One region of the Herbaspirillum sp. NPDC101397 genome, then DNA from elsewhere that is predicted to be linked to it. Evidence: predicted binding sites of a transcription regulator. Region 1 holds the regulator's gene; each other region holds the start of a gene.
What was found. Region 1 encodes sigma-54, which starts transcription at its own class of promoters, with help from an activator protein. Its sites were predicted from a motif close to TGGCANGNAANCTGCTTT; they were not measured.
Positions count from the first base shown of each region.

Region 2: adh (aldehyde dehydrogenase) is a predicted target of sigma-54. The motif match lies at 1,381-1,398, and genes of this name have one in related genera.
Region 3: atzF (allophanate hydrolase) is a predicted target of sigma-54. The motif match lies at 4,317-4,334, and genes of this name have one in related genera.
Region 4: hmpA (NO-inducible flavohemoprotein) is a predicted target of sigma-54. The motif match lies at 5,516-5,533, and genes of this name have one in related genera.

Region 1 is NZ_JBIWNS010000004.1:82,175-89,468, reverse strand. It holds gene ACIROW_RS10890 (SDR family oxidoreductase) at 1-189, shown strand, start outside; gene ACIROW_RS10885 (UbiX family flavin prenyltransferase) at 238-837, opposite strand; gene grxD (Grx4 family monothiol glutaredoxin) at 848-1,159, opposite strand; gene hpf (ribosome hibernation-promoting factor, HPF/YfiA family) at 1,461-1,814, opposite strand; gene ACIROW_RS10870 (RNA polymerase factor sigma-54) at 1,938-3,419, opposite strand; gene lptB (LPS export ABC transporter ATP-binding protein) at 3,453-4,196, opposite strand; gene lptA (lipopolysaccharide transport periplasmic protein LptA) at 4,198-4,755, opposite strand; gene lptC (LPS export ABC transporter periplasmic protein LptC) at 4,820-5,431, opposite strand; gene ACIROW_RS10850 (KdsC family phosphatase) at 5,428-5,979, opposite strand; gene ACIROW_RS10845 (SIS domain-containing protein) at 5,979-7,007, opposite strand; gene ACIROW_RS10840 (cation:proton antiporter) at 7,264-7,294, shown strand, end outside.
Region 2 is NZ_JBIWNS010000002.1:262,540-269,833, forward strand. It holds gene ACIROW_RS05965 (sigma-54-dependent Fis family transcriptional regulator) at 1-1,157, opposite strand, end outside; gene adh (aldehyde dehydrogenase) at 1,455-2,975, shown strand; gene ACIROW_RS05975 (DUF779 domain-containing protein) at 3,082-3,456, shown strand; gene yddG (aromatic amino acid DMT transporter YddG) at 3,459-4,382, opposite strand; gene ACIROW_RS05985 (methyl-accepting chemotaxis protein) at 4,704-6,500, shown strand; gene ACIROW_RS05990 (LysR family transcriptional regulator) at 6,497-7,294, opposite strand, start outside.
Region 3 is NZ_JBIWNS010000005.1:137,146-144,439, forward strand. It holds gene ACIROW_RS13285 (ABC transporter ATP-binding protein) at 1-464, opposite strand, end outside; gene ACIROW_RS13290 (ABC transporter permease) at 461-1,327, opposite strand; gene ACIROW_RS13295 (ABC transporter substrate-binding protein) at 1,330-2,379, opposite strand; gene atzF (allophanate hydrolase) at 2,424-4,280, opposite strand; gene ACIROW_RS13305 (YidB family protein) at 4,649-5,113, opposite strand; gene ACIROW_RS13310 (16S rRNA (uracil(1498)-N(3))-methyltransferase) at 5,326-6,051, opposite strand; gene tkt (transketolase) at 6,342-7,294, shown strand, end outside.
Region 4 is NZ_JBIWNS010000001.1:617,044-624,337, reverse strand. It holds gene ACIROW_RS02730 (DNA translocase FtsK) at 1-1,020, opposite strand, end outside; gene ACIROW_RS02725 (cupin domain-containing protein) at 1,161-1,580, opposite strand; gene ACIROW_RS02720 (carboxymuconolactone decarboxylase family protein) at 1,606-2,046, opposite strand; gene ACIROW_RS02715 (PLP-dependent aminotransferase family protein) at 2,296-3,744, shown strand; gene ACIROW_RS02710 (hemerythrin domain-containing protein) at 3,778-4,188, opposite strand; gene hmpA (NO-inducible flavohemoprotein) at 4,258-5,439, opposite strand; gene norR (nitric oxide reductase transcriptional regulator NorR) at 5,617-7,188, shown strand; gene ACIROW_RS02695 (methyl-accepting chemotaxis protein) at 7,204-7,294, opposite strand, start outside.

The DNA of each region.
Region 1 (7,294 bases):
TCGACCGACATGACCGAGCTGATGAAGAAGGGCACCTTGCAGGCCGATGGATCGACCCAGGTTGAACCGACCATGGACGCCGGCCATGTGGCGAAGGCCATCCTTTACATGGACAGCCTGCCGCTGGATGCCAACGTGCAATTCATGACGGTGATGGCGACCAAGATGCCGTTCATCGGTCGAGGTTGATACGCTCTTCCGCAAAGAAAAAACGCTGCTCTCAAGGCAGCGTTTTTTTTATGTCTGCTGGTTTTTTAGACCGGCCCAGCGCGGTGTCAGCGCATGCGCAATGTCGTAGAGGTCAAGCACGCGGCCCAGCGTGTGGTCGATCATTTCCTCGATGGATTGTGGGCGATGATAGAAACCGGGCAGGGGCGGGAAGATGATGCCGCCCATTTCGGTGACGCTGGTCATGTTGCGCAGGTGGGCGAGATTGAACGGCGTTTCGCGCACCATCAGCACCAGGCGGCGGCGTTCTTTCAGGACCACGTCGGCGGCGCGCGAGATGAGATTGTCGGACAGGCCGTTGGCGATGGCGGCGAGCGTCTTCATCGAACAGGGCGCAACGATCATGCCCGAGGACGTGAATGAACCGCTGGCGATCGAAGCGCCGACATCGCGCACCGGATGGACCACGTCGGCCAGCGCCTCGACGTCCTTGCGGCTCATGTCGAGTTCCTGATGCAGGTTCAGCACGCCGGCTTCGGATACCAGCAGATGGGTTTCCACACCGGCGTCGCGCAGCACGCCCAGCAGGCGCACGCCGTACGCCACGCCGGTCGCGCCGGTGATGGCGACGATCAGGCGGCGGCGCGGCGGTGCGGAATTTGTCGCGATGGACAGGGGATCAGCCCTTGAACAGGGTTTGCAGTTCGCCCGATTCGTACATTTCGCTCAGGATGTCGGAGCCGCCGATGAATTCGCCCTTGACGTACAACTGAGGGATGGTCGGCCAGTTCGAGTATTCCTTGATGCCCTGGCGCACGTCGGCGCTTTCCAGCACGTTGACGGTGACGATGTTTTCCGCGCCGCTGGCCTTGAGCAGTTGGATCGCCTTGCCCGAGAAGCCACACTGCGGGAATTGCGCGGTGCCCTTCATGAACAGCACGACAGGGTTTTGGGTAACGGTTTCCTTGATCCAGGATTGGACTTCGCTCATGACTACACCTTCAAAAAGTTCGCAATGCCGCCATTATATGAAAAAGCGGGCGTGCGCGTTGGGAGAGTGCCGTTGCACAGGGGAATGTCTTTCAGGCAACACGGCGCGGGTGGGCTGCTGTGACCAACATGTAAATGATTTGCAGGATTGCAAGAGATGCCTTGCGAGGCAGGTGGGGAAAAAGTGTAAAAGATTTTGAAAGATATTGAAAATACGCGATGAAGTTGTCGTTGCAGAAACAAGAAAGGGCGCTTGCGCGCCCTTTTTTTGGTGCCGGTCCAGTCCGCCGGCTAGTTGGCTATCACGAGGCAGCTGCGGGCAACGGTTCTTCCGGCAGGCGTTTTGCCATCGAGTGATGGTTTTGCACGCGGTCCTTGTGCTTGATCACCTGGCGATCCAGTTTGTCGATCAGCATGTCAATGGCGGCGTACAGGTCGTGTGCAATGCTCTCGGCATGCAGGTCTTTCCCCTTGATATGAACGTTTATTTCTGCCTTCTGGCGTTTTTCTTTTTCGGTCAGCTTGTCTACGCTGAGAATGACACTGATGTCGATCACATGGTCAAAGTGGCGCTTGATGCGCGTCAGCTTGTTTTGCACGTACTCGCGGATGGCGGGGGTCAAATCGAGATGATGGCCACTAATGGTCAGATTCATACAGCACTCCTATCGTGAGATTGCTGGAGGTTCTTACGCATTGTCCGGTTGCTTGCAGGCAGCACCAGAACAAAACACCCGAACTCAACAGAACACAGCAACGATGCTTTGCTACAGAAAAACTTACAGAGATTTGCGGAGATTCACCGGCGGAATTTTGAGCACTTCGCGGTATTTCGCGACGGTACGTCGCGCCACCACCATGCCCTGTTCCGCCAACATATCTGCAATCTTGCTATCAGAGAGTGGGTTCTTAGGGTCTTCTGCTCCTATCAGTTGTTTGATGAGAGCCCGTATCGCAGTGGAGGAAGCTTCACCTCCGGTTTCTGTTGCGACGTGGCTGCCGAAGAAGTATTTCAACTCAAACATGCCATGCGGGGTCAGCATGTACTTCTGAGTCGTTACACGAGAAATAGTGCTCTCGTGTAGACCCAGTGTATCAGCTATTTCGCGCAACACAAGGGGTCTCATGGCAACGGCGCCATGTGAAAAAAAGTTGCGTTGCCTCTCAACAATTGCCTGGGCGACACGCAAAATTGTGTCGAAGCGCTGACGCATATTTTTGATCAGCCACTTGGCTTCCTGCAGCTGCGAACCGAGCGAGCCGTCGCCCTTGGCTTGCTTGAGTGCGTTGGCGTACATGGCGTTGACGCGCAGCCGTGGCATCACGTCGTGGTTGAGCAAAACCTGCCAGCCGTCCTTGGACGCTTTGACAATCACGTCGGGCACCACGTAGTCGGATCGGCCCGATGCAAACATGGCGCCGGGATGTGGATGGCACTGGCGAATCACGGCTTGCGCCTCGCGCAGGTCTTCATCGTCGCAACCGAGCGCTTTCTTGATTTTATTGAAATCACGCTGGGCGAACAGCGCCAGGTAATCTTCAACGATGGTCAGCGCCAGCCGGCGTGTGACAAAGGCAACTTTCGGCAAGCGCCGGACCTGCAGCGCCAGGCATTCGGAGGCGCTACGCGCGCCGACGCCGGCCGGCTCGAAGCTCTGCAGCAGCTTCAGTGCAATGGTCAGTTCGTCAAGTTCGATTTCCAGTTCTTCGGGCAGGCGCGCGTGGATTTCTTCCAGCGATTCTTCGAGATAGCCATGGTCGTCAATCGCATCGACGATCAGTTCGATCAGCGCACGGTCGCGCAAGCTGCGCACGGTCAGGCGGGTCTGCTCCTGCAGGTGTTCGCGCAGCGTGACGTCGTGGGCTTCGAGTTGCGGACGCGAGTCTTCGTCGTCGGGTGTCTTGCCGGTGCGGGCGACGTCGTCGAAGCTCCAGTCGGCATCGCCGCTCGCATGCTCGTCGCCGCTTGCGCTGTCCTGCGGATCGCCGGCTTCGCCTTCCGCGGGTGCAGCGCTGGCGGCGCTGTTTTCGACCGGCTCCGCCTGCGCCGAAGACGGGCTGCTGAGGGCGCCGTCGGCAAGCAGCCGCACGGAATTGTCGAGCGCATCGTCGAGGCGTTCCAGCAGCGGATTGTCCGACAGGATCTGTTCCAGTTCCTGGTGCAGTTCCAGCGTCGACAGCTGCAGCAAACGGATCGACTGCTGCAACTGCGGCGTCAATGCCAGATGCTGAGAGGTGCGAAGCTGGAGGGATTGTTTCATTCAGTTTTCAGTTGGCAGCGTATTGCCTGCGGATTACATGCGGAAGTGTTCGCCCAGATACACGCGGCGGACGGACTCATCGGCGATGATGTCGTCAGGGCTGCCGCTGGCCAGCACGGTGCCCTGGTTGATGATGTAGGCGCGATCGCAAATGCCCAGGGTCTCGCGCACGTTGTGGTCTGTGATGAGCACGCCGATGCCGCGTTCCTTGAGGAAGCGCACGATGCGCTGGATCTCGATCACGGCGATCGGATCGATACCGGCGAATGGTTCGTCGAGCAGCACGAAGCGCGGATCGGTCGCCAGCGCACGGGCGATTTCGACACGCCGGCGTTCGCCGCCGGACAACGACAGTGCCGGGCTTTCGCGCAGCTTCTCGATCTGCAATTCGTGCAACAGGCTGTTGAGGCGGCCTTCGATTTCATCACGGCTGAGCGACTTGCCGTTTTCCTTGCGCAGTTCCAGTACGGCGCGGATGTTGTCTTCCACGTTGAGCTTGCGGAACACCGAGGCTTCCTGCGGCAGATAAGACAGGCCGAGCTGCGCGCGCTCGTGGATAGGCAGCCGAGAAATCGCCGAACCGTCGAGATCGATCTCGCCGCCGTCGGACGGCACCAGGCCGACGATCATGTAAAACGAGGTGGTCTTGCCGGCGCCGTTGGGGCCGAGCAGGCCGACCACTTCGCCGCTGGCGACTTCGAGCGAGACGTCGCGAACGACCTGCCGCGCGCCATAGCTCTTTTGCAATCCGCGTACTACGAGAGAACTGATCGCCATCTTATTGGCCCTTCGAAGAATCGACGCGCGGCTGGATGATCGCGGTGATGCGACCGCCGCCGGGTTTGCTTTCGCCGGTGTTGGTGTTGTTGACCGAATAGAACTCGGCACGGCTGTCGTAGGAGATGAACTCGCCGTTGACTTCATCGGTCACGCGCGGGCCGTCCATGCGCTGCATGTGGGCGCGCGTAAACAGTTTCGAGATTTCAGTCTTCTCGCTGTATTCGATGCGTTCGGCCTGGCCTTCGATCCACAGGTTGGGGCCGCCGTCGCGTTTCTGGCGGAAGCTGGCCAACTGGCCGGGCGCCGCATAGAGGATAGCCAGTTCATAGCCGGACGGATCGGTGGTCAGCACCACCTTGCCGGCCTTGATCAGCAGCGTGCCGCGCGTGAGCACGACGTTGCCGGTGAAGGTCTTCACCTGCTTGACGTCGTCGTACACCATTTGCTCGGCTTCGATGCGGGTCGGCTTTTCAGTGTCGGCGCGTTCGGCGCGGGCGAGGCCGGCAACGCTCATCAGGAGCACGGTGAGCAGCGGCAGTAGGGATGTCGTTTTCATAGGATCCTGCGCAAGTATCTCGTTTTGATTATGCCAATTGGCGATGGGAGCTGAAGACTGACGGCTAACGCGGCGGACGTGAGCGCGGCTGGTACGTGCCGCGCACATTGTGGAGCAATTGGAATTCCTGTGTCGCGTTGTTGGCGATCATGCCGGTGCCGGTCATGATGGATTGCCCCATCGTGATTTCAACCGGCTTGTCGGTGCGCGCGATGTCTTCGTCTGGCAGCAGCAGCAGGTATTCGGTTTTCAGATGCATGTCTTCGGCAGTACCGAACGCGGAGCGGTCGGCATTGACGTTGTCATACATGTGGATCTTGCTGTTGTCGTCTTCAATCCTGGCACGCTGCGAGCGCAGGGTCATCGGCGGCTTTTCCTTGGTCAGGCTGGTGATGACGGGCAAGGTCACTTCGAACGAATCGTCGGTCGGGAAGTGCACCATCTTCTTGCCGGTGATGTCGTAGCGCGGCTGGCCGGTTTCGGACATCTTCACGTAGCTGAAATCTTCGACGTAATAATCGGGCTTGCTGCGCGGACGTGCGGCAAGCGTGTCGTCGGCGTTGCGCCGCATGACCTGCAGCACCCAGAAGCTGCCGAGCGCCAGCGCCGTCAGCACCACAAGCACGACAATCAACCGGATGCGCTGCGCTGCGCGTTCGCCGCTGCGATTGCTCATGCCAGGTAAGCGGCCAGCGCCGCCTCGTAATAGCCTTGCGCGGTCAGGATGAAGTCGCAGACCTCGCGCGCCGCGCCGTTGCCGCCGGTGCAATCGGTGATGTAGTCGGCGCGCTGCTTGACGTCATGATGGCCGTTGGCCACACAGGCGGTGAAACCGACCTTGGTCAGCACCGGCAAATCGATCACGTCATCGCCGAGGTAGCCGCAGGCGGAGGCCGCGATGCCGGTTTGTTCCAGCAACTGCGCGAAGGCGATGCGCTTGTCGTGCACGCCCTGGAACACGTGGGCAATGCCCAGGTCCTTGGCGCGGCGCAGGACGATCGGCGACTGGCGCGCGGTGATGATGGCCGTGGCGATGCCGCCGAACTGCTGCAGCATCTTGATGCCGTGGCCGTCGAGTGCGTTGAAGCGTTTGACCGGTTCGCCTTCGGGGCCGTAATACAAGCCGCCGTCGGTCAGCACGCCGTCGACGTCGAAAATCATCAGCCGGACTTGCCGGGCATTGGCGACGGCCGCCGCACTGGCCTTGCTGAATCGATCTGTCATCAGATCACCTTGGCGCGGGTCAGGTCGTGGATGTGCAGCGCACCCACCAGCTTGCCCTGGGCGTCGGCCACCAGCACCTGGTTGATGCGGAATTCTTCCATCAGCTGGACGGCGTCGACCGCCAGCTGATCGGGATTGATGGTGCGCGGACCGCGATGCATGACGTCGGCGATCGACGATTTGGTGAAATCTTCACCGCGCTCCAGCAGGCGGCGCAGGTCGCCGTCGGTAAATACGCCGATGGGATGGTTGTCATCGTCGACGACGGCGGTCATCGCCATGCCCTTGCGGGTGATTTCCATCAGCGCCGCCGACAGCGTCACGTCCGGCTTGACTGCGGGAATAGCGTCGCCGGTGCGCATGACGTCGCGCACATGGGTCAGCAGGCGGCGGCCCAGCGCGCCGCCCGGGTGCGAGCGGGCAAAGTCTTCTTCCAGGAAGCCGCGCGCGTCCAGCAGCGACACCGCGAGGGCGTCGCCCATGGCCAGCGTGGCGGTGGTACTGGCGGTCGGGGCGAGGTTGAGGGTACAGGCTTCCTTGGCCACGCCGACGTTCAGGTGGATCGCCGACAGGAGCGCCAGGCTCGATTCGTCGTTGCCGGTCATGGCGATCAGGTAGGCGCCCATGCGCTTGATGATCGGCACGATCGCCATGAGCTCGGCGGTCTCGCCGGAATTCGAGATGGCAATGAAGACATCGTTAGGAGTCACCATGCCAAGATCGCCGTGCGCGGCTTCGGCCGGGTGCATGAACAGCGCCGGCGTACCGGTCGAGGCGAAGGTGGCGGCGATCTTGCGGCCGATATGGCCGGATTTGCCGATGCCGGAGACCACCACGCGGCCCTTGCATTCCAGCAAAACCCCGACGGCGCGGGCCAGCGGTTCGGCCTCGGCGTCCGACATGCGGGATTTCAGCGCCAGGATGGCGTCGGCTTCGATTTGCAGGGTTTGACGGGCGAGCTCAAGCGCGCGGCGGGCGCGTTCTGTGGAAAAAGATTTTGGCAAGATTTTGGCTTCGGTTACACTCATATCCGAAGTATAAACGAATTACGAAAGCAAAAAACTTGCCAGATGTAACCTCGTGTAGCGTCAGGGATGTCGCGCCGCCGGATCCTGCCCCGCAATCTGCGGTGCAACAGCACGAACAGCCTGGGGGACAAGGCTGGTCGCAGCAGGCTTGCTGCAATGCGATACCGATCGGAATCCATGGCGGCAGGGCGGGCATGATTCTGGCTTAACAGGCCTTGCGGCCTCCACTTATAAAAATTGCTTCGTTTTCCACTACATGTTTTCAGGACTAGAGCTCACTCTTTTTC
Region 2 (7,294 bases), on a different contig from region 1:
ACAAAAGGGCCGTTGCGACGCAGGCTGCTCTCGTGCGCTGCGCGCGCCAGGTATTCCTTGCCCGTTCCCGATTCGCCCTGGATCAGAATGGGAATGGATTTGTCCAGCACCCGACGCACCTTGTCCGCCGCGCTACGCCAATTGAGATCCCCGTTGTCGAGCACCGCCAGCGCATCGGCAGGAGGCGCAGCGCTGGCCGGACTGGCGGAAGGCATGGCAACCGCCGCAACGTAATCAGTCTGCAACTGGGCAAACAGCAGCACGCCGTTGTGCAAGTGCACCGGGGTCAGTTGATCCGGCCTGCGCCGATGCTGCGCCAGCAAGCTATCTAGGTTGACGTCGATCACCATGTTCAGATGCAACGCGCCGACCTGCAGCGAATTCATCCGAAACAACGCCATCGCGACACGATTGGCGCCGATGATCCTGCCGTCGCCGGACAACATCAGGATACCTTCCGCCAGCGTACCAATGCCTTCCGGCTGGGCATGAAAATGGATGCGCAGGTGCCGCTTGCGACGGCAGTCGGCCACCAGCAAGCGGTTCTCGATCATGCGTGCAGCGGTCTTGACCAGGCCCAGCGTATGCGACTGTCCGGTGTGCTGTTCGCCGGACACATCCAGAATGCCAAGCAGTTGGCCGCACGACGACATGATCGGCGCTGCGGCGCAGGTCAGGAAACCGTTACGTTCCAGGAAATGTTCGGGGCCATGGATTTCAATGGCACATTTTTCGGCCAGGGCCGTGCCGATTGCATTGGTGCCACGTTGTTCTTCACGCCAGGACGCACCTGCGGACAAGGCGACACGTTCGGACTTGCTCATGAAGTTGGGATCGCCCAGCGTGTGCATCAAGGTGCCACGGTTGTCCGCCAGCACCACCACGCTTTGCGAGGGGTGTACTTGCTCGAACAGGTACTCCATCACGGGACGGGAATAGGCGAGCAATTCGTGATTTCGCACCAGTACATGGCGCAAGGCGTCGCGCTCCGAAAATTCGACGGCGGGAAGCCGCCCCACGGGCAGCAGCCCAGCCGCTATGCTGCGTTCCCAGGAACGCGCCAGCCGTTCGTTCACGACTCCGGCGGGCATGTTGCCATGCTCGATCAGATGCTGTCGCGCGTGGCGCAACGCCAGTACAGCGCTTGAATTGGCCATGCTGTCTCCTCGGTAGCGGTGTCGTTCCGCTTGTTGTTCCAGCAGTATAGAAATAGTTCGAGCGTCTGCGCAATGCTCTTGCCGGCGATATGCGCCGATTGTCACGTTTTGGAACAGTTGTCACGTTCCGGAACGTTGCACCTCTTCTGCCGACCGGCTCCGCAACACGCGTGGTCCGACAGCAAAAGAATCAAATCAACGACTTAGCGAACACGGGATGCCGTGGCACAAGACTTGATAGAGAGGGATACCCGCGAGGGATATTTTCACCATCATGACAACATTCAGGAGACAACAATGCTCTACGCATTCCCCGGCGCTGTCGGCGCCAAAATCACTTATCAGACGCACTACGACAACTTCATCGGCGGTAAATGGGTCGCACCGGTGGCGGGACAATATTTCGACGCCATCACCCCAATCAGCGGCAAGCCTTATACAAAAGTGGCGCGCTCCACTGCGCAAGACGTGGAACTGGCGCTTGATGCCGCCCACGCCGCAGCCGACAGCTGGGGCCGCACGCCTGCCGCCGAACGCGCCAACATTCTTCTCCGCATAGCCGATCGGCTCGAAGCCAACCTGGAATTGCTGGCCTACGCTGAAACCGTCGACAACGGCAAGCCGATCCGCGAAACGCTCAATGCCGACATTCCGCTGGCGATCGACCATTTCCGTTATTTCGCCGGTTGCCTGCGCGCACAGGAAGGTGCATTGAGCAATATCGACGAAAACACCGTGGCCTACCATTTCCAGGAGCCACTGGGCGTCGTCGGACAGATCATCCCCTGGAATTTCCCGATCCTGATGGCCGCCTGGAAACTGGCTCCCGCCATCGGCGCCGGCAATTGCGTGGTGCTCAAACCGGCGGAATCAACGCCTGTCAGCATCCTTATCCTGGCCGGGCTGATTGCCGACCTGCTGCCGCCGGGCGTACTCAACATCGTCAACGGCTATGGCCGTGAAGCCGGTTTGCCGCTGGCTACCAGCAAACGCATCGCCAAGATTGCGTTTACCGGTTCCACCACCACCGGCCGCGTGATTGCCCAGGCCGCGGCCAACAACCTGATTCCCGCCACGCTGGAGTTGGGAGGAAAATCGCCGAACATCTTTTTTGCCGATGTCATGGACAAGGACGACGGCTTCCTCGACAAGGCAATTGAAGGACTGGTGCTGTTTGCATTCAATCAGGGTGAAGTCTGCACCTGCCCGTCTCGCGCCCTGATTCAAGAATCGATCTACGACAAGTTCATGGAACGGGTGCTCAAGCGGGTTGCCTCCATCAAACAGGAAAACCCGCTGGACACCGACACCATGATGGGCGCGCAGGCATCGCGCGAGCAGCTGACCAAGATCCTGTCGTATCTCGATCTTGGCAAACAGGAAGGTGCACAATTGCTGGCCGGCGGTGCGCAAACCCAGCTCGGCGGGGAACTGGCCGATGGTTACTATGTCCAGCCGACGCTGTTCAAGGGACATAACAAGATGCGCATTTTCCAGGAAGAGATATTTGGACCAGTCCTGGCCATAACCACCTTCAAGGATGAAGCCGAGGCGCTCGAAATTGCCAACGATACCCTCTACGGACTGGGAGCGGGGGTCTGGAGCCGTAACGGCAATGTCGCCTATCGCATGGGTCGCGCCATCAAGGCGGGCCGGGTCTGGACCAACTGCTATCACGCCTATCCGGCGCATGCCGCGTTCGGTGGCTACAAAGAGTCCGGCATCGGTCGCGAGACGCACAAGGTGATGCTCGATCACTACCAGCAAACGAAAAATCTGCTGGTGAGTTACAGCGAGCAAAAGCTGGGCTTCTTTTAAACATCAAGAGAAAAACACTGCCGCGAGGGAGACGGCCACCTGTCTCCCTCCGCACGACAGGCAGATCTGACGTCCGAGGCGCCATTTCAACAATGGAGACAACAGCATGGTAGACAAAGTAATTGCTACGCCAGCCGCGCTGGAACTTGTGGAGTTCCTGAAGAAGAAACACGGGGATCTGATGTTTCACCAATCCGGAGGGTGCTGCGACAACAGCGCGGCAAATTGTTACCTGCCCGGAGAGATCACGATGGGCGCCGGCGACGTCTATCTCGGCCACATAGGAGGATGTCCGTTTTACATCGGGCGGGCTCAGTATGCATACTGGAAGCACACGCAATTGATCATCGATGTGATCGAAGGGCATGGCGGCACCTTCTCACTGGAAGGCCCTGAGGGCAAAGCATTTCATACCCGCTCGCGGGTTTTTACCGAAGAAGAGATGCAAGAAATTCTGCGAGAAGAGAATCAGGAGGCATGAGTTCAGGTCCGCTCTGCGCCGACGCCTTCCGGCCCCGCTGAAGATTTCCCGGCGCCGGTTGCACGCCAGCACAATATCGATCCGGCACACACCAGAGACGCCCCGATCCAAAACGATCCCGGCAACGGAGCCCGGAGCAGGATCGCAGACAGCGCCGACGAGAAAACGGGAATGAAGTACGACGATCCTGCCAGAACGGTGACATTGCCGTGCAGGATGCCGACATTCCATGCCGCATACCCGAAGCCCATCGCTGCTGCCGCCAGGAGCAGATAGACCACGGCCGGTGTGCTGAAAGAGATCGGACGGTAATCCTGCAGAAAGAATTTCACCCAAAGCGCCAATGAGACAAGAATGAAGAACAGCGTCACGCCGTTTTTCCCCTGCGCGACATTGGTCGTGACGGTGCAATATGCAGCCCACACAACAGCCCCCGCCAGAGCCAGGCCGTAGCTGAGCGGATTGGCTCTGACATTGGCAAGCATGCTGAAGACATCCAGTCCCTGATCGCCACCCACTACCCAAGCAATACCGACAATGGAGCAAGCCACGCCGGGAACCACCAGCAAGGTCGCCCTTTGCCTGCTGAACGTCATTGCGGAGATGAGCGTGAATGTCGGCCACAAATAGTTGACCATTCCCACCTCAATTGCCTGTCTGCCCGAGTCGGCATACCCGATCGACAGGGAAAGACAAAGCTCATAAGTAACGAACAGAAGGCTTCCCCACAGTAGATATTTCCTGGGGAAGGAATCGAGCTTCGGCATGCCGACCGAGCAGAACAAAAACAAAGAGGCAACGCTGTAAATCATGGCCGCGCCCGCAGTGGCGCCGAAATACTCGCTCACGCTGCGGATCAGTCCAACGATGGAACTCCAGAGGAGCACTGAGGTAAGTCCTATGAGGGTGGCTTTCTTGCTATTCATCAAATTCCAACAAGTACGGGGTGAAAAAGGATAGCGCGAAGTCTAGCCGAACGAGGGGCTTGGCACTGCCCTTTCAGCGCCACAGATCAACTCGGCAGAACTTGACAGCTTTATTTATACAAGTAGTATACACCGTGTATTAATAATGCAAAACGACTCCCGTTGTTGCTTCGCTTCTGGAAGAACCATCGACTGCGGGGCGTTCTGACGACGGAATTGATCGGCCAGGCGACATGCCTGCAGACAGTTCTCATAACAAACCCGGGGATTGCGGACTGGCTTCGCATTCACGCCTTACTTATTCGAGGCTTCACCATGTCATTGTTCCGCTCAATCCGGACGAGAATTCTCATCGCCAGTCTGTCCATCCTCGCTGCGGCACTCCTTGCGAACGCAGCGCTTAACTATTTCGTGGCGAACATATTCAGCAAACAGTCGATCGTTTCGAATCTGGACTCCGTCTCCGCAGGCCACGTCGCCGGCATTGACGACTGGGTTGCGACGCGCGCACAGATGATCATTTCGCTGAGAACCGCGGCGAGCGAGCCTGATCCACTCTCGACGTTCATCGATGTTCAGAACGCAGGCGGTTTCACCGCCGTGTTCATGGGTCGCGCGGACAAGACTTTTGTATCCACCGCAAAAACCAATCTCCCTTCGGACTTCAATCCCGTCGAGCGCCCCTGGTACAAACAAGCGACGGCTTCGGGCAAGCCGATTGTCACGACGCCCTATATCGATATCACTTCCGGCAAATACGTCGTGGCCTTCGCCGCGCCGGCAGAAGGGCCGAACGGGATCAAGGAAGTTGTGGGAGGCAACGTCAGCATGGCGACCGTGCTGGCGAACGTCGATGCGATTCATCCGACGCCAAGCAGCCTGGGCATCCTGTTTGCAGGAAACGGAAATATCATTGCGTTCTCCGATGCAAAAATGATCGGCAAACCGATCTCCACGCTGATTCCGGATCTATCGATCAGTGCTTTGACGTCGGCGACGCAGCCCCTTCCGGTCAAGATCAACGGCACGACGAAATTGCTGAAAGTAACGCCGATCAAGGGGACCGACTGGCACGTGGTAGTCGCGCTGGATGAGGCGGAAGCCACGGCAGGCATGCGTTCGCAATTGTCCGCCGCGATCCTGGTGCTTGTCGCGATCATGATCGTGGCAGCGCTGGTGATGTACGCGGTGACGACGATATTGCTCAGGCGCCTCGATACGATCAAAGACGCAATGATCGCGATTTCTTCTGGCTCGGGCGACCTGACTAAACGCTTGCCGGCCGCAGGCGAAGACGAACTGGCGCAGCTCTCCACGGCGTTCAATCGCTTTGCGGAAAAGCTGCTGATCGTTACGCGCCAGGTACGCGTCATCAGCGAAGCGGTCCGGGAGGCAGCGAACCAGATTGCAAGCGGAAACGAGGAATTATCCGGAAGAACGGAAGCGGCTGCCGCCAGCCTGGAACAGACGGCAACGTCGATTGAGGAAATCACTTCTACCGTCAGCCTGTCGGCAAGTGCGGCCAAGGACGCCAACTCTAAATCGACTGACGCCTCGACGATCGCCGCACGTGGCGGCGAAGTGATCACGGGCGTGATTGCCTATATGCAGGAAATCGAAGTGGCTGCGGGCAGAATCCGCAGCATTATCAGTGCCATCGACGGGATTGCTTTCCAGACCAACATCCTTGCCTTAAATGCCGCAGTCGAGGCCGCACGTGCCGGGGAACAGGGACGAGGATTCGCAGTCGTCTCCAGTGAGGTCCGCAGCCTCGCGCAACGAAGCGCGCAAGCCGCCAAGGAAATCAAGGGACTGATTGAAGCCACCATCGACAGCATCGCTTCAGGATCCTCGCGTGTCGCCGTGGCTGGACAGACCATGCAGGAAATCGTGGCGTCGGTCAACGACGTCAAAACAATGATGGGACAAGTTTCCGAAGCCGCGGATGAGCAGACGCTGGGCATCCACGAAGTCAATCGCGCCATGGGCCAGCTCGAGGCCATGGTTCAGCAAAACAGTGTCCTTGTGCAGGAATCGACTGCGACGGCATCGACCCTTTTGCTTCAAGCAAACGAACTTGCCGTGACGGTGAGTCAGTTCAAGACCGACAGTGACTAGACCAAATTCACCAGATAATCGCGCAACCATTGATGCGCCGGATCGCGATGCGAGCGTTCATGCCATAGCATCGCCATGTCGTAGCCGGGGACGTCGACGGGAGGCTCGACCACCTGCAGCGCGGCGGATCCGCGCATCAGGCGCGACGGCAGCATCGCCACCATGTCGGTGTTGGCCAGCACCGACATCATGAACAGGAAGTGCGGCACCGACAATGCCACGCGGCGCTGCAACCCCGCGGCCGCCAGCGCGTCGTCGGTAACGCCGCGAAAGCCGCCGCCATCCGGCGATACGATCACGTGCTCCAGCGCGCAGAACTGCGCCGGCGTCGGCTTGCGCCGGAGCTTGGGATGCCCACTGCGCCCCACCAGGACATAGCGCTCGCGGAACAGCACGCGCTGCCGCAGGCCCGGTGGCGCATCATGGCTGGTATGAAAGGCCAGATCGATCTCGCCCTGCTCCGCCTGCCGCGCAATGCGCGTCGGCGCCAGTTCAACCACCGCCAGGCGCGTACCGGGTGCGGCGGCGCGCAATCCCGGCAAGGCCGGCAGCAACACTGCCGTTTCGGTGGCGTCGGTAGCGGCGATGCGCCAGGTATTGTCCGCCGTGGCGGGATCGAATCCTTCACCCGGCGCCACCGCACGCTCGAGCGCCTGCAAGGCTTCACGCAAGGGTTCCCGCAATTCTTCGGCGCGTGCGGTCGGCTGCATGCCGCGCGGTCCCGGCAACAGCAACGGGTCGCCGAAGATTTCACGCAGCTTGGCCAGATGCACGCTGACCGACGGCTGCGAGAA
Region 3 (7,294 bases), on a different contig from region 1:
GACATTTCATACGGATAGCGGTTGAGGTCGAACTTGACGTCGAAGGAAGCCACCAGTTCTTCCACGCGGCGGTTGATCTCGACCTTGGATTTGCCTTCCAGCTTGAGCGGGTAGGCGATGTTGTCGATGGTGCGCAACCACGGGAACATCGCTTCGCGGTAGTTCTGGAAGACGTAGCCGATCTTGGTGTCGGCCAGCGATTTGCCGTCGAACAGGATCTGGCCGGCGTCGATCGGGATCAGGCCGGCGATCATGTTGATCAGCGTCGACTTGCCGCAGCCGTTGGGGCCGAACACCGAGACGATCTTTCCCTTGGGGATGTCAAGGTTGAAATCCTCGTACAGGGGCCAGCCGGCGAAATATTTGGTCAGCCCTCGGATCGTGATGTGGGTGCCGGGAGGACCGGGAACGAAAGGGACGACCGGCTCTTCGTGCTTCAATTTCGGGGAAATGACGACGCTCATCTTCCGCTCCAGTGGACGATACGTTTTTCAATCACGATGAACACCACGTTCAACGCATAGCCGAGCGCGCCGGCGGCCAGGATCGCGGCATACATTTCGCGCACGTTCAACACTTGCTGGGCGTCGATGATCTTGTGGCCAAGGCCGTTTTCGGAGCCGATGAACATTTCGGCCACGATCACGATCACCAGCGCCATCGACACCGCACTGCGCAGGCCGACGAAGGTCGGTTGCAGGCTTTCCCACAGCAGCACGTCCTTGAAGATCTGCCAGCGCGACGCACCCATGACCTTGGCCGCCATCACGCGCTGCTTGCGGGCGTTGAGCACACCGTAAGCGCTGTTGAACAGCACGATCAGCAGCGCGCCGAAGGCGGCGATGGCGACCTTGTTGATGTCCGACACGCCGAAGATCAGCAGGAACAGCGGGATCAGTGCCGACGACGGCGTCGAGCGGAAAAAGTCGATCAGGAACTCCACGCTGCGATAGGCGCGCTCGTTGCTGCCCAGCAGAACACCGAGCGGTACGCCGACCACGGCGGCAATCAGGAAGGCTTCCAGCGTGCGCATCACCGTCACCAGGAAATCCAGCAACAGCGGTCCGCCGGCGAGGCCGTTGACCAGCGTGATCAGCGTTGCCGCAGGCGTCGGCAGCAGGATCGCCTTGATCCAGCCGGCGCGCACCACCAGGTCCCAGATGATGAACAAGGCGATCGGGCCGATGAAAGGCAGGAGCTTGCCGAAGGACGGCAGCGCACGGCGCTTTTTGACAACCGGTGCAGGCTTGATTTCAGCCGCCGCAACGCCTGCGGTGTCCGGCTTGGCGGCAGCATCGGCGCCGTCAACAGTGAGGGAGTCAGCCATGATCAACCCTTGTAAAGAAGCGAATCCACCATCACGCGCGAGGCGAAGATGCCCTTGTCGACGAACAGGTCGTAGAACTTCTGGAAGTAGGCAACGTCGCTGGCCTTGAACTCGTTGTAGAGCATGTAAGACGCCAGCGGAACTTCATTGGTGAGCGAACCTTCGATGGCGGTGTAGCCCTTGAGGTAAGGACGCGCCTTGTCGGGCGTCTTGCGGATCAGCTCGATGCCGCGCGCATAAGCGGCGATGTATTTTTTGGTTTCGGCCGGATGCTTCTTGATGAACTCGGTGGTCAGCGCCGCTGCGCCGCCATGCCATGGCGCGTTCGGATTGCCGAGGATGTACTTGGCGATGACGCCGGCTTCCAGCACGCGGGTGGTGTTGTTCATGCGGCCGACGGTGCCGGTCGGCTCCAGCGTGTAGACGGCGTCGACCTGACCTGCGGCAAGCGCGGCGACGTGCTGGCCGATCGGCAGTTCGGTAACAGTGGCGCCGGTCGCGCCCGCGCGTTCGAGCACGGTCTTGGCCAGCGTGACGTTCTGGATGCCGGGACCGGAGGCGACCTTCTTGCCCTTGAGTTCGGCGATCGATTTGATGGTGCTGTCTTTCGGCACCAGGAATTCGTCGAGCACGTATTGCGCATTGCTCGGATTCGTCGCGAAGATCTTGAACAGGCCGGGCTGGGCGATTTCACCAATGGCCAGGTTGCCGGCGCCGGTGCCGTTGGCCGAACCATCAGCGCGACCTGACAGCATGGCTTCCATCACTTGCTGCGCACCGGCGAATTTGATTGGTTGCACATCAAGGCCGGCTTCCTTGAAGTAGCCGGCTTCCACCGCTGCGTAAAAGGGCAGGCCGGCGGCGACCGGCCAGTAGCCGATCCGGATCGGCACGCTTTGCGCGCGCAGGATCGCCGGCGCGCCGCCCAGCGCCAGCGTGGTCGCGACCGTGCCGGCGGCACCGAGGAAGCGGCGGCGTCGCGCCGACTCCACCTTCACCTCTGTCTGTGTGCCAAGTGCGTTTTCTGTATCAGAGATTGCTGTTTTTTTCATGCTGGCTCCGTGAGGTGGGGGCGGAAAATAAGGTCGAAGGTTGTTCAGATTTTTGCAGCGAGATACGCAGTCCAGCCGCCGTAACCGGTGATGTCGCGCGCATTGTCCAGCGCTGCCGGTTCGCAGATGAAGCCCTTGACGCTGCTGCCGTCGGCCAGCTCCATCGTGCCGATGCCCAGCGGCGCAGGAATCGCGGCGACGAAGCTGCCGAAATTGCGCAGCGGCATTTCCCAGACTTCGGTGATGATGGCGACGCCGTCCTCTCCATTTGCACTATTGATGCGGACAAGGCCCGGTTTGGCCGGCGTGGTGTTGGCGAGCGCGTAAAGGCGGTAATGTTTGCTGGTGGTGGTGGTGGCATGCAGGCGCGCGCCGGCTTCCAGCAGTTGCCAGTTCAGCGGCTGGCCGCTCAGATGCGCGCCGACCACGCCGACCTTGATGGTCGGTTCATTGAAGGGCAGCGGCGCTGCCGCCACGGCGTCGGCCTGCGCCGCGCCGCCGAGCAGTTGCTGGAACTTCGCCCCGGCTTCAGCCAGCAAGTGGTCGGAGCCGGCCGGCCCGATCAGCGTGATCCCGGCGGGCAAGCCGTCCTTGCGCCACACGGCAGGAATCGCCAGCGCCGCCATGTCCATCAAGTTGACGAAATTGGTGTAGTAGCCGAGCTGGGAATTGCGCACCACCGGATCCGCTTCCACTGCAGCGATGGTTGGCATCGTCGTCGTTGTCGGCACCAGCAGCAGGTCGGTGTCTTGCAGCAGGTTTTCCGCTTCGCGGCGCAGCCCGGCGAGGCGGTATTGGCCGTTGAAGGCGTCGACCGCATTGAACTTGTCGGCTTGCGCGGTGATCTCCCGAACTACCGGATGGATCGCCGCATTATTGGTGTCGTAAAAATCTCCCAGTGCGGCGCGTCGCTCGGCCACCCACGGGCCCTGGTAAAGCAATTGCGCGGCATCGGTGAACGCGTCGAAAGGAATGCGCGTGATGCTAACGCCCGGCATGGCCGTGACTTTTTCCAACGCCTGCTCGAACGCCAGCCGGGCCTGCTCGTCGCCATAGAACTCCGGCTTGGCCGGTACGGCGACGCGATAGCCGCGGCGTTTGACGCCGAGCATGGCCGGGGTGCGCGAGTAGGCGTCGGCGGCGTCAAAGCCGGCCGCGCTTTGCAGCACGCGCCAGGCATCGGCGACGTCGTGCGCGAAGATGGAAATGCAATCGAGCGTGCGGCATGCCGGCACCATGCCGCTGCCGCTGAGCAGGCCGCGCGTCGGCTTGAGCCCGACCAGGTTGTTGAAGGCGGCCGGCACGCGGCCCGACCCGGCGGTGTCGGTGCCGAGCGAGAACAACACCTGTCCCAGCGCGACCGCGACGGCGGAGCCGGAGCTGGAGCCGCCCGATACATATTCGGGTTGCAGCGCGTTGCGCACCGCGCCGTAGGGCGAACGCACGCCCACCAGGCCGGTGGCGAACTGGTCGAGATTGGTTTTGCCGATCAGCAGGGCGCCGGCTTTCTGCAAGCGCGCGACCACCGTGGCGCTGACTTGCGGCACATGGCTGAATTCAGGGCAGGCGGCGGTGGTCGGCAGTTCGGCGACGTCGATATTGTCTTTCACCGCAAACGGGATGCCGAACAGCGGCAGCGTCTCGAACACCGCTTCGCCCTTGATCTGCAGCATCAGGTCAAGTGCGGCGGCCTGTTGCTTGAGCGTCTTGGCGGACACGCGATGAATCCAGACCTCGGTGCGATCGGACTGCTCGATCTGCGTCAACAGGTCGCCGATCAGCTTGCTCGGCTTGAGGCTGCCGGTGCGATAGGAGGCCAGCAAATCGGCGATGGTCCGCTGCGGGGCGGCGGAATTCGAGGAGGCGGAGGAGGCGTATTGGGGCAAAGTAGTTGCTGACATAGATATATGCATTCTTGAATACAAGATGAAAAATATTAAGCAGATAGCGTGCCAGCGGATCTTTGGGGGCGCTCTGAGAACGACGGGAGGCGCCGAAACCGCTTGCCGCAGCTTGTTTGGCGGCATCGCAGTCAGCGCGACAATGAGGGGAGATTGATGGTGGAAAGAGGACGGACTTGATCGGAAACGCGGAGGAGTGCGTTCGATTGGCGCGTTCAGCAACGCCAAACTGGTGCCTGCACCAGATTTTGGTGCAGGCGGGGACGCAGGCAGCTAATGATTAGCGGGCAATGATGGCGTGGCGATTGCCCCGCCGAGAGTCACAAGAATAAGGCTCGAAAATCAAGCTCGAGATTCAAGCTCGAGATTCAGGCCGACTTGCCGCCGAGAAAGCCGCCAAGCAGGCTGCCGATTTCCGAGCCGAGATCGCCGTCGGATGCGGGCACCTGGCCGTTTGGCGTCAGATGATCAACCAGGCCTGGAAGAATCTGGGCCAGATGGCCGGCGATATCGCTTTGCGGAATGCCGGCCGTTTGCGCCAGCCCGCTCAACTGGTCGTCGCCCAGCGCTTGCGCCAGCTGATCGCCCGAGACCGGCTGATTTTGGCCGGTGCCGATCCAGGAATCGACGATCTGGCCGAGGCCTGCATTTTGCAGGCTGCCGAGCAAGCCGCCCAATCCGCCAAGCCCACCCAGCGCGCCCGAGCCGCCGGACGGATTGTTGGCAAGCATGCTCAGCACAGCCTGAATCAACGCTGTTTTGGGGTCGCCGCCGGTTGCATTGCCGTTTGTACTGTCATTGAGTGCGCCGAGTACGCTGTCGAGTAAGCCCATGAGATTCTCCTGAAAGGAAGTGAAGGAACGATCCGGCAGGGGAGGAAAAGAATTGCCGGAACGGGTGGAGAGGCAACGGATGGCACGCTGACTGCGTTGTCGAAGGATGTGGAGATATCTCTTCTTTTGTCTCTCTATGCCTATGTTTACTGCTTTTCCTGCTTCTTCATATTTCTGCTGACTTCTCTGAAGCGGCCTTGCCGGGAAGCTGCCTACATCTCGCCCCAGATCGCATTGATCGCCGCCAGCGCGCTCAGGCCGGCGGTTTCGGTGCGCAGCACGCGCGGTCCCATCGACAGCATCAGCGCGCCTTGGTCGCAGGCCAGGTTTTCTTCGGCTTCGGTAAAGCCGCCCTCCGGGCCGACTACCAGGCTCAGCGCCTGCGCCGGGTGATGGCGCGCCCAGTCGGACAGCGATTGCTCGCCGCGCGGCGACAGCAGAATGCGCTTGTGGAGGTCGCTCTGGCCGATCCAGCTGTTGAATTCGGTCAGCGGCGCCAGATGCGCCAAACGATTGCGTCCGCTTTGTTCCGCCGCGGCCTGGACAATCCCTTGCCAGTGGCTCTGCTTCTTCTCGGCACGCTCGCTGTTGAGGCGCACCACGCAACGTTGCGCCGCCAGCGGCTGGATCGCGGCCACGCCGAGCTCCATGGCTTTCTCGATGATCCAGTCCATTTTGGATGCTTCCGGCAGCGCCTGCGCCAGCGTGACGGCGTAGGACAGCTCGGCTTCGCGCGGCGAAAAGGTCTTGACCTCGGCGTACACGCGCTTTTTTTCCATCTGGGTGATGACCGCCGTATATTCGCCGCCCTGGCCGTTGAACAGGGTGATCGGATTGCCCATTTGCATGCGGATCACCTGGACATGGTGCGCGACCTGTTCGGGCAGGGCCAGCGTCATGCCGATGGCCAGGGAGTCGGGGCAGTAAAAGCGAGGCATGGGATGGACGATCCGATAGAAAAATGGCAATTGGCAACGATTTGAAGCGATTTAACCGGAGGCGCGGGCAAAAATGCATAAAAAATTGTTTTTTTACATGCCGTAATACGCCGCCGACATGCCGCGATTTTAATTCTTCGGGCTGGTCTCTGGTAAAATAGTTGGCTCAGTCTGGCTTGATCCGGGAGTTCATCCGGGCCGACCGGCAAGGCATCCGACATGCGCGCGTTAGGTCCAAATTGTTCGTAACGGCGTAGTTCGACCGCAATCCGCAACTCTTTGACATCGACATGACTTCCACACTCCCTACCGACAAGATGGCCAACGCGATCCGCGCGCTGGCAATGGACGCAGTACAAAAAGCAAACTCAGGACACCCAGGCGCGCCGATGGGGATGGCGGAAATCGCAGTTGCATTGTGGGCCAAGCACTATCGCCACAACCCGACCAATCCGCAATGGGCCAACCGCGACCGCTTCGTGCTGTCCAACGGCCACGGTTCGATGCTGCAATACGCCTTGTTGCACCTGACCGGTTACGACCTGTCGATGGACGAGATCAAGAACTTCCGCCAACTGCATTCCAAGACCGCCGGCCATCCGGAAGTCCACATCACCCCAGGCGTGGAAACCACCACCGGTCCGCTCGGCCAGGGCATCACCAACGCCGTCGGCATGGCGCTGGCGGAAAAGTTGCTGGCTGCAGAATTCAACAAGCCGGACCTGGCCGTGGTTGATCACTACACTTACGCTTTCGTCGGCGACGGCTGCCTGATGGAAGGCATCTCGCACGAAGCCTGTTCGCTGGCCGGCACGTTGCGCCTGTCCAAGCTGATCGTGCTGTACGACGACAACGGCATCTCCATTGACGGCAAGGTCGAAGGCTGGTTCAAGGACGACACCCCGAAGCGCTTCGAAGCCTACGGCTGGAACGTGATCCCTGCGGTCGACGGTCACAACGTCGAAGCGGTCAACTCCGCCATCCATCAGGCCAAGCTGGCCGACAAGCCGACCCTGATCTGCTGCAAGACCGTGATCGGCAAGGGTTCGCCGAACCTGGCCGGCACCGACAAGGTCCACGGCGCGGCGCTGGGCGACAAGGAAGTCGCGGCAGTGCGCGAAGCGCTGGGCTGGACTTCGGCGCCATTTGAAATCCCTGCCGACATCTATTCCGCGTGGGATGGCAAGGTCCAAGGCCAGCAATTGGAAGCCGACTGGAACAAGCTGTACCAGGCTTATCAGGC
Region 4 (7,294 bases), on a different contig from region 1:
GTTGAATGGCTCGGGCGCAATGATGACTTCCGGTTCCGGCTCGGGGGCATGGAAGGCGACGGTATGCGGTACAGCCGGCGGCAGGACCGGAATAAGACTCGCAGCAACCGGAGGAATAATGACCGGTTCAACAGGCGCGGCCGGTTCGCGCCCACGCAGCGAAGCGCTCAGCGATGTCGGAATCGCCTGGCTGCGGTCGCTGGCGGTGCTGATGCGGACCTTGGTGCTGCTGCCGACGATAGGAGTGATCTTCGGTTTGCTGATGATGCTGGTGGCAAGCGAGGGCTTGGGCGCCGCACTATGTGCCGGCGCTTCAGGTTGCTGACTGGAAGTCGAACGCGCCAGCATCGCTTGTGTCGGCCGCAGCGATTCAAATGCCGCCCATTCGGACGCGGGACGCGCCGGGCGTTTGGGTGGTTCAGCTTTTTGCTGGGCAGTGCCCGGCCAGTTGCCGGCAGGATTGGCAGCGCGCGGCAGTTCATTGGGCAGCGGCCAGGGATCACGCTTGCGGGTCAGGTTGCCAAAGGCAGCTGCAGCGGGTGCGGCGGGCGGTTTTGGTTGTGCAGGCGGCGTACGGTGCGACTGCGCGGCCGGCATGTTGCGAATGGTGGGGGCGATGTTGGCCTGGGTGCGGCGCGGCACCGACGCCTGCAACGGCAGGGAACTGGTGTCGACCTCGAGGTCGACCTTGGCCTTGCGGCGGCCGAACAACCAGAACAGCCCGATCAGTCCTGTTGCCATCAAGGAAATAACGGCGATCAGCTTGCCGAAGGCGGCGGTGACGTTGCGTGCGAGCGCCTGGCCGAAGAGGTCGGTTTCCAGTACAGCATCGCCCTGCGAGCGCAGCATGGCCTCGATCGCGCTGCTGGCGCACAGCACGGCCAGCGTGCCGAGCCAGATGCGGATCGAACCGCGTCCGCGCAGGCCTTTTCCGGACAGCAAAGACAGGAAAACTCTGCCCAGCAGGGGCAGTATCCACAAGAACGACCAGCCAAACCAGTCAAGTAAAAATAAGCGCATCCCGCAAGTTTACAGGAAGCGGGGACAGAATCTGAAACTTGGCGCAAATTTCCCGAAGGAAGGCTGAAAAAACACTGCAAGCGAAGACGAAAAAGTCCCGCTTTCCAGAAATCAGAGAGAGGGACTGCGGGCTGGAATGATTACTTTTCCAGCGGCACCGTCAACGGCTTGCCGTCCTGCACCAGCGACCAGACCAGTAACTTTGCCGGTTTGCTGGCGCTGGCGTTGCGCGACACCAGGTGCGGCGTGTCCGGCGCTTCATACCAGGATTCACCTGCCTTGTAGGTCACCGGCGCGCCGCCCTGCAACTGCGAGATGACCTCGCCTTCCAGTACGTAGGCGAAGATCGAGCCGGGATGGCGGTGCGCCACCGAGCTTTGGCCCGGACCGTAGGCGACGACGGCCATGACGCCGCTTTTGCCGGGCGCATCGGACAGGGCCTGATGCTGCAAGGGCGTGACGACCTCGTCGCCATGTTTGCCGTCGTGGGCGCCTGCACCGGCCGCCAGGGCCAGCAGAGTAAGCAGCAGCGCGCTTTTCGCTGTAGAGATGAATCGCATGTCAGGCTCCTTGTCCGTCACTGTTTCAGGCGACAGGCATCTTGCGGAAGCCGATGGCGAAACGGTTCCAGGCGTTGATGGTGTTGATGGCCAGGGTCAGGTTGACCAGTTCGGCATCGGTGAACTGGGCGCGCGCCAGGGCGTAGTCTTCGTCGGGAGCGCCGGTTTGCGAGATCAGGGTCAGCGATTCGCTCCAGGCCAGGGCGGCGCGCTCGCGTTCGGTGAAGAACGGGGTTTCGCGCCAGACCGGCACGGCGTAGAGACGGCGCTCGGTTTCGCCGGCCTTGCGGGCGTCGGCAGTGTGCATGTCGACGCAGAAGGCGCAACCGTTGATCAGCGACACGCGCAGGCGGACCAGTTCCAGCAGGGAGGTTTCGAGGCCGAGCTTGCCGACCACGTTTTCGAGGGCGATCATGCCCTTCAGGACTTCAGGGGATGCTTTGTAGAAATCGACGCGTTGTTCCATGGTAATGCTCCTTGGTAAGTGAGTTAAGTCAGTAAGTCAGTAAGTAAGTCGGTCAGTGAAAATCGTCTTGGCGGTATTGCGTGTTTGCTTAGCCAGTGACGTCATCATAAGGAGACCACTCCCTGTCGCGGATAACCAATTCCTCGAAAAAACAGGAGACCACTTTTGATCGCCCGGCTAGAATCGCCAGGAAAGAACAAGCAGCAAAAAACAAACAAAAACGCATGAGCACAAGGGAGCAGGCGCCGTATGGAATTGCATATCGTCATCGAAGGCAGCAAGGACCTGGCCGGCCAGGTGTATCGCCAGTTGCGCGACGCCATCCAGAGCGGTCGCCTGGCGCCGGGCGAACAGGTGCCGCCGTCACGCCTGCTGGCCACGCAACTGGGCCTGTCGCGCAAGACCGTATCGGAAGCCTATGGCCGCCTGACGCTGGACAAGCTGCTGGTAGGGCGGACCGGCAGCGGCACCTTCGTCAATGCGCCGGCCGAACCGAAAGCCAAGCCGAAACGCTTCGAGAGCGATGACCTGGCCTCCGGAAAACTGATCGCGCACTGGCTGAATCAGTCGTTCCCATTGCTGATGCGCCACGTCGGCCCGGAAACCCGTTCGCACTACGATTTCATGGGCGGCATCCCGGTGCGCCGGCAATTTCCGCAGGAAGAGTGGCGCCAGTGTGTGCAGTACGGGTTGCGCCAGATCGCCGAATCGCGCGGCTTCTATGCCGAGACCGAAGGCCTGCCGGCATTGCGCGAAGCGATTGCGCGGCATGTTTCGTTCTCCCGCGGCGTGCAATGCACGGCCGCTGATGTGCTGGTGACCAATGGCGCGCAGCAGGCGCTGGACCTGATCGCACGCGTGCTGGTGGAGCCGGGCAGTGTGGTGGCGGTGGAAGATCCCGGTTATCCGCCGGCGCGCATGCTGTTCTCGGCGCAGGGGGCTACGGTGGAGAGTGTTCCGGTGGACAGCGAAGGCATGCAGGTCGATCTGATTCCGGACGGCACGCGCCTGATCTACACGACTCCGGCGCATCAGTTTCCGCTCGGCATGCCGATGAGCCAGGCGCGGCGCACGGCCTTGCTGGCGCGCGCACGGGAATTGCGCGCCATCGTCATCGAAGACGACTACGACAGCGAATTCCGCTATGAAGGGCGGCCTCTGGATTCGCTGCAGAGCATGGATCAGGATGGGCTGGTGGCATTTGTCGGCACGTTTTCCAAATCGATGAATCCGGAGTTGCGGGTCGGCTACGTGATTGCGCCGCCGGCGATTCTGCGCGCCATGACCGTGGTCAAGGGCCTGTCGGACTGGCATACGCCGACCATGACGCAATGGGCCATGGCCAGGTTCATCGACGAAGGCTACTTGCAAAAGCACATCCGCCGCTGTCACGGCATCTACGTTGCGCGGCGCGAAAAGCTGCATGCCGCGCTCAACGGCAGTCTCAAACCCTGGATGCGCGCGGTGCCCACCAACGCCGGCTTCCACCTGGCGGCGCAGATGACGGCCGAGGTCGACATGACGCAGTTGTTGCGGCTGGCACGCCGGGTTGACGTCGCACTGTACACGCTGGACGAGTTCTACTACCGGGTCAAGCCGGAGCCGGCGCTGTTCTTCGGCTATGGCGCCATCGAGTCGCTCGACATCGAGACGGCGCTGGGACGTGTGAAGACGATCCTGGAAGAACTTGGCAACTGAGCAGCAACGAGCACCGGCCAGGCCTGGTCTGGCTCAGACCTTCTCGATCATGGGATAGAAATCACGGTCTTCGCGCTGCATGCGGTCGAATAAAGTCTTCAGCACCTTGTTGGCTTCGTTGCGGAAACCGTCCGGATCGGCCGCCACGTGGCCGGCATCGTTCCATTTGCGGGCAAATTCGCCATACGCTTCGGCGATGTGCGTCATTTCATGCTGGTATTGCTTGCCCATCATGGCCAGGCGCGGATTGTTGGCTTCCTGCAAGGCTGGATAGAGGAATTTGTCCTCGATCGACAGGTGCAACTTGATGACCGAACTCATCTTGATCACCTGCGCCGCGATGTCGGCGGCGTGTTCGGCGATGCCCAGATGGGAAAATTCCTTGAGCTTGCGGATATTGTCGAAGATGACGGTGTGCTGGTGTTTGTATTTGTCGATGTCCATGATGTGTCGGTGAAAACCTGATCAATTCTGAAAAGACGCCGGACTGCGTGCAGCCCGGCGCACGAGAACTTAGTCCAGCGAAGAAGCCGGGCCGAAGAACTCGTAACGGGCCTGCGCTGCCGGTACGCCCAGCTCATGCAGATGGCGCTTGACCGCCTTCATGAAGGACTTGGGGCCGACAAAATAGGCGTCCACGTCCATCGATTCAGGCAACCAGCCGGCCAGCTTGTCGCGGTCGATGTAACCGATCGCATGCGGCGCCTGGTCCTGTTCGCGCTGTTGCTCGTAGCAGAAGTAATGCCGCAGCTGCGGATGCTCCTGCGCCAGGTCGGCGATTTTCTTGCCAAAGGCGTGCACACCGCCATGGCGCGCCGCGTGGATGAACACCACCGGACGCTTGCTCGGCAGCGCCGCATCCAGCATCGCCAGCATCGGCGTGATGCCGACGCCGCCGCTGATCAGCACCAGCGGGCGTTCGCTCTCGGTCAGCGTGAACTCGCCCGACGGCGGCATCAGATCGATCTGCTTGCCGACGGTCATGTGGTCGTGCAGGAAGTTCGAGACCTTGCCGTTCGGCTCGCGCTTGACGCTGATGCGGTACATCTTGCTGTTCGGCGCGGCCGAGAGCGAGTACTGGCGGCGCATTTCTTCGCCGTCGACCGTGACGCACAGGCCGATGTACTGGCCGGGGTGGTATTCCAGAATGGCTTTGCCGTCTTCCGGCGCAAAGTAGAAGGAGGTGATTTCCTCGCTTTCGTCGACGCGGCGCACCACCACGAACTTGCGCAGGCCGCGCCAGCCGCCGTCGGCCTTTTCGGTGGCCTGGTAGATGCCTTCTTCGGCGCCGATCAGGATGTCGGCCAGCTGGCCGTAGGCGGCGCCCCAGGCTTCGATGACCTGGTCGGTGGCGATTTCCGCGCCCAGCACTTCACGGATCGCGCGCAGCAGGCAGTCGCCGACCATCGGATAATGTTCGGGCTGGATTTGCAGCGCAACGTGCTTGTTGATGATGGTGGTGACCAGGCCGCCCAGTTGCTCGAGCTGGTCGATATGGCGCGCGTACATCAGCACGCCGTTGGCCAAAGCGCGCTGCTGGTCGCCGCTGCCTTGGTGGGCTTTGTTGAACAACGGGATGACTTGCGGGTAGTCGCGCATGAGCATCTTGTAGAAGTGCGTGGTCAGCGCTTCGCCGCCGCTTTCGAGCAGGGGGACGGTGGATTTGACGATGGCGCGGTGGGCGTCGGAGAGCATGGCGGTACCTTTCAGTGTTGAACAAGCGGGGTCGAGGTCAAAAATCCTCGGTTTTTTGTATCTTCTTATCCCTTCTTAATCAAACTCCATGCCAGACTGAAAATCTTTTATAATCAGTCACTTAAAAAATGACCGAGTCGAATCGACCTGAGTCATAACGACTCAATAAGGGTAAAAATGACTCCAAAGCTCATGTTGGACGCATTGATTCCGCTGATGGCCGATTTGTCCAAGGAGCTGCACGACAGCGAACGCTATCGCCGCCTGCTGGACACGCTGCGCATGCTGTTTCCGTGCGACGCTGCGGCCTTGTTGCGGCTTGACGGTGACGTATTGGTGCCGCTGGCGATCAACGGTTTGAGCAGCGACACACTCGGGCGGCGTTTCCGCGTGAGCGAACATCCGCGCTTTCGGGTGCTGTTGTCGAACGTGCCGCCGACGCGTTTTCCGGCCAACTCGTCCTTGCCCGATCCTTACGACGGTCTGGTCGAAGCGCATTCCGGCGAACTTCACGTGCACGATTGCATGGGCTGCCAGATCACCATGAATGGCCGTCCCTGGGGTTTGCTGACGCTGGATGCGCTCGGTCCCGGCCGCTTTGATTCCGTCGACACGGCCTCACTGCAGGCCTTCGCCAGTTTGGCCGCCGCCACCGTCAACGTCGCCGAACGCATTCATAACCTTGCTGAGACCAGCGAGCAGGAGCGCCAGCGCGCCGAAGCCTACCGGCTCGCCGCCAACCAGAGCCGGCGCGAACTGATCGGCCAGAGTCCCGCGCACAAGCGCATGATGAAAGAGGTGCGGCTGGCCGGGCCGAGCAACATGACCGTGCTGATCACCGGCGAAACCGGCACCGGCAAGGAGCTGGTTGCCAACGCCATCCACGCCGCCTCGCCGCGTGCGCGCAAACCCATCATCAGCCTCAACTGCGCCGCCTTGCCGGAAACCCTGGTCGAGAGCGAGCTGTTCGGCCACGTGCGCGGGGCGTTTTCGGGCGCGGTCAGCGACAGGCGCGGCAAGTTCGAGCTGGCCGACGGCGGCACCTTGTTTCTCGATGAAGTGGGAGAATTGTCGCTGACGGTGCAGGCCAAGCTGCTGCGTGCGCTGCAAAGCGGGCAGATCCAGCGCGTCGGTTCGGACGAGGAGCACAAGGTCGACGTGCGCGTGATCGCCGCCACCAACCGCGATCTGGAGGAAGAAGTGCGGCTGGGCCGCTATCGCGCCGACTTTTACCATCGCCTCAGCGTCTATCCGTTGGCCGCGCCGCCGTTGCGCGAACGCGGTCACGACATTTTGCTGATCAGCGGATTTTTCCTGGAAGAAAACCGTTTCCGGCTGGGTTTGCTGAGCCTGCGCCTGGCAACTGATGCCCAGGAAGTGCTACTCAGTTATCGTTGGCCGGGCAATGTGCGCGAGCTGGAGCACGTGATTGCCCGCACCGCGCTCAAGGCGCTCGGCAAGCATCCCGAGCGGCCGCGCATCCTGACGCTGGCGGCTGAGGATTTCGATTTATCCAATGAGAAGGCGAACGCACTGTCATCGCATGAGGCGTCGCTTGAAGAACAGGTCCAGTCCGAGCTTGACCTGCAGAACGGCAGCGGCCTGCGTGACGCCGTAAGCGCCTATGAGCGCAAGTTGGTCAGCGCCTGCCTGGCGCGCAACGGCGGCAATGTGGCCTCGGCTGCACGCGAGCTGGGTGTGGACCGGGCCAATCTGAACCGGATGGCCAAGCGGCTCGGTCTGAAGTAAGCGGCTGCGACCGCCTTAAAACTGTTCCCACGAACCTTCATCATGCGCGAGCGCAGGGCTTGGACTGGCAACGGCTTTACCTTCCGGGGTCGATACCGCACGCAGT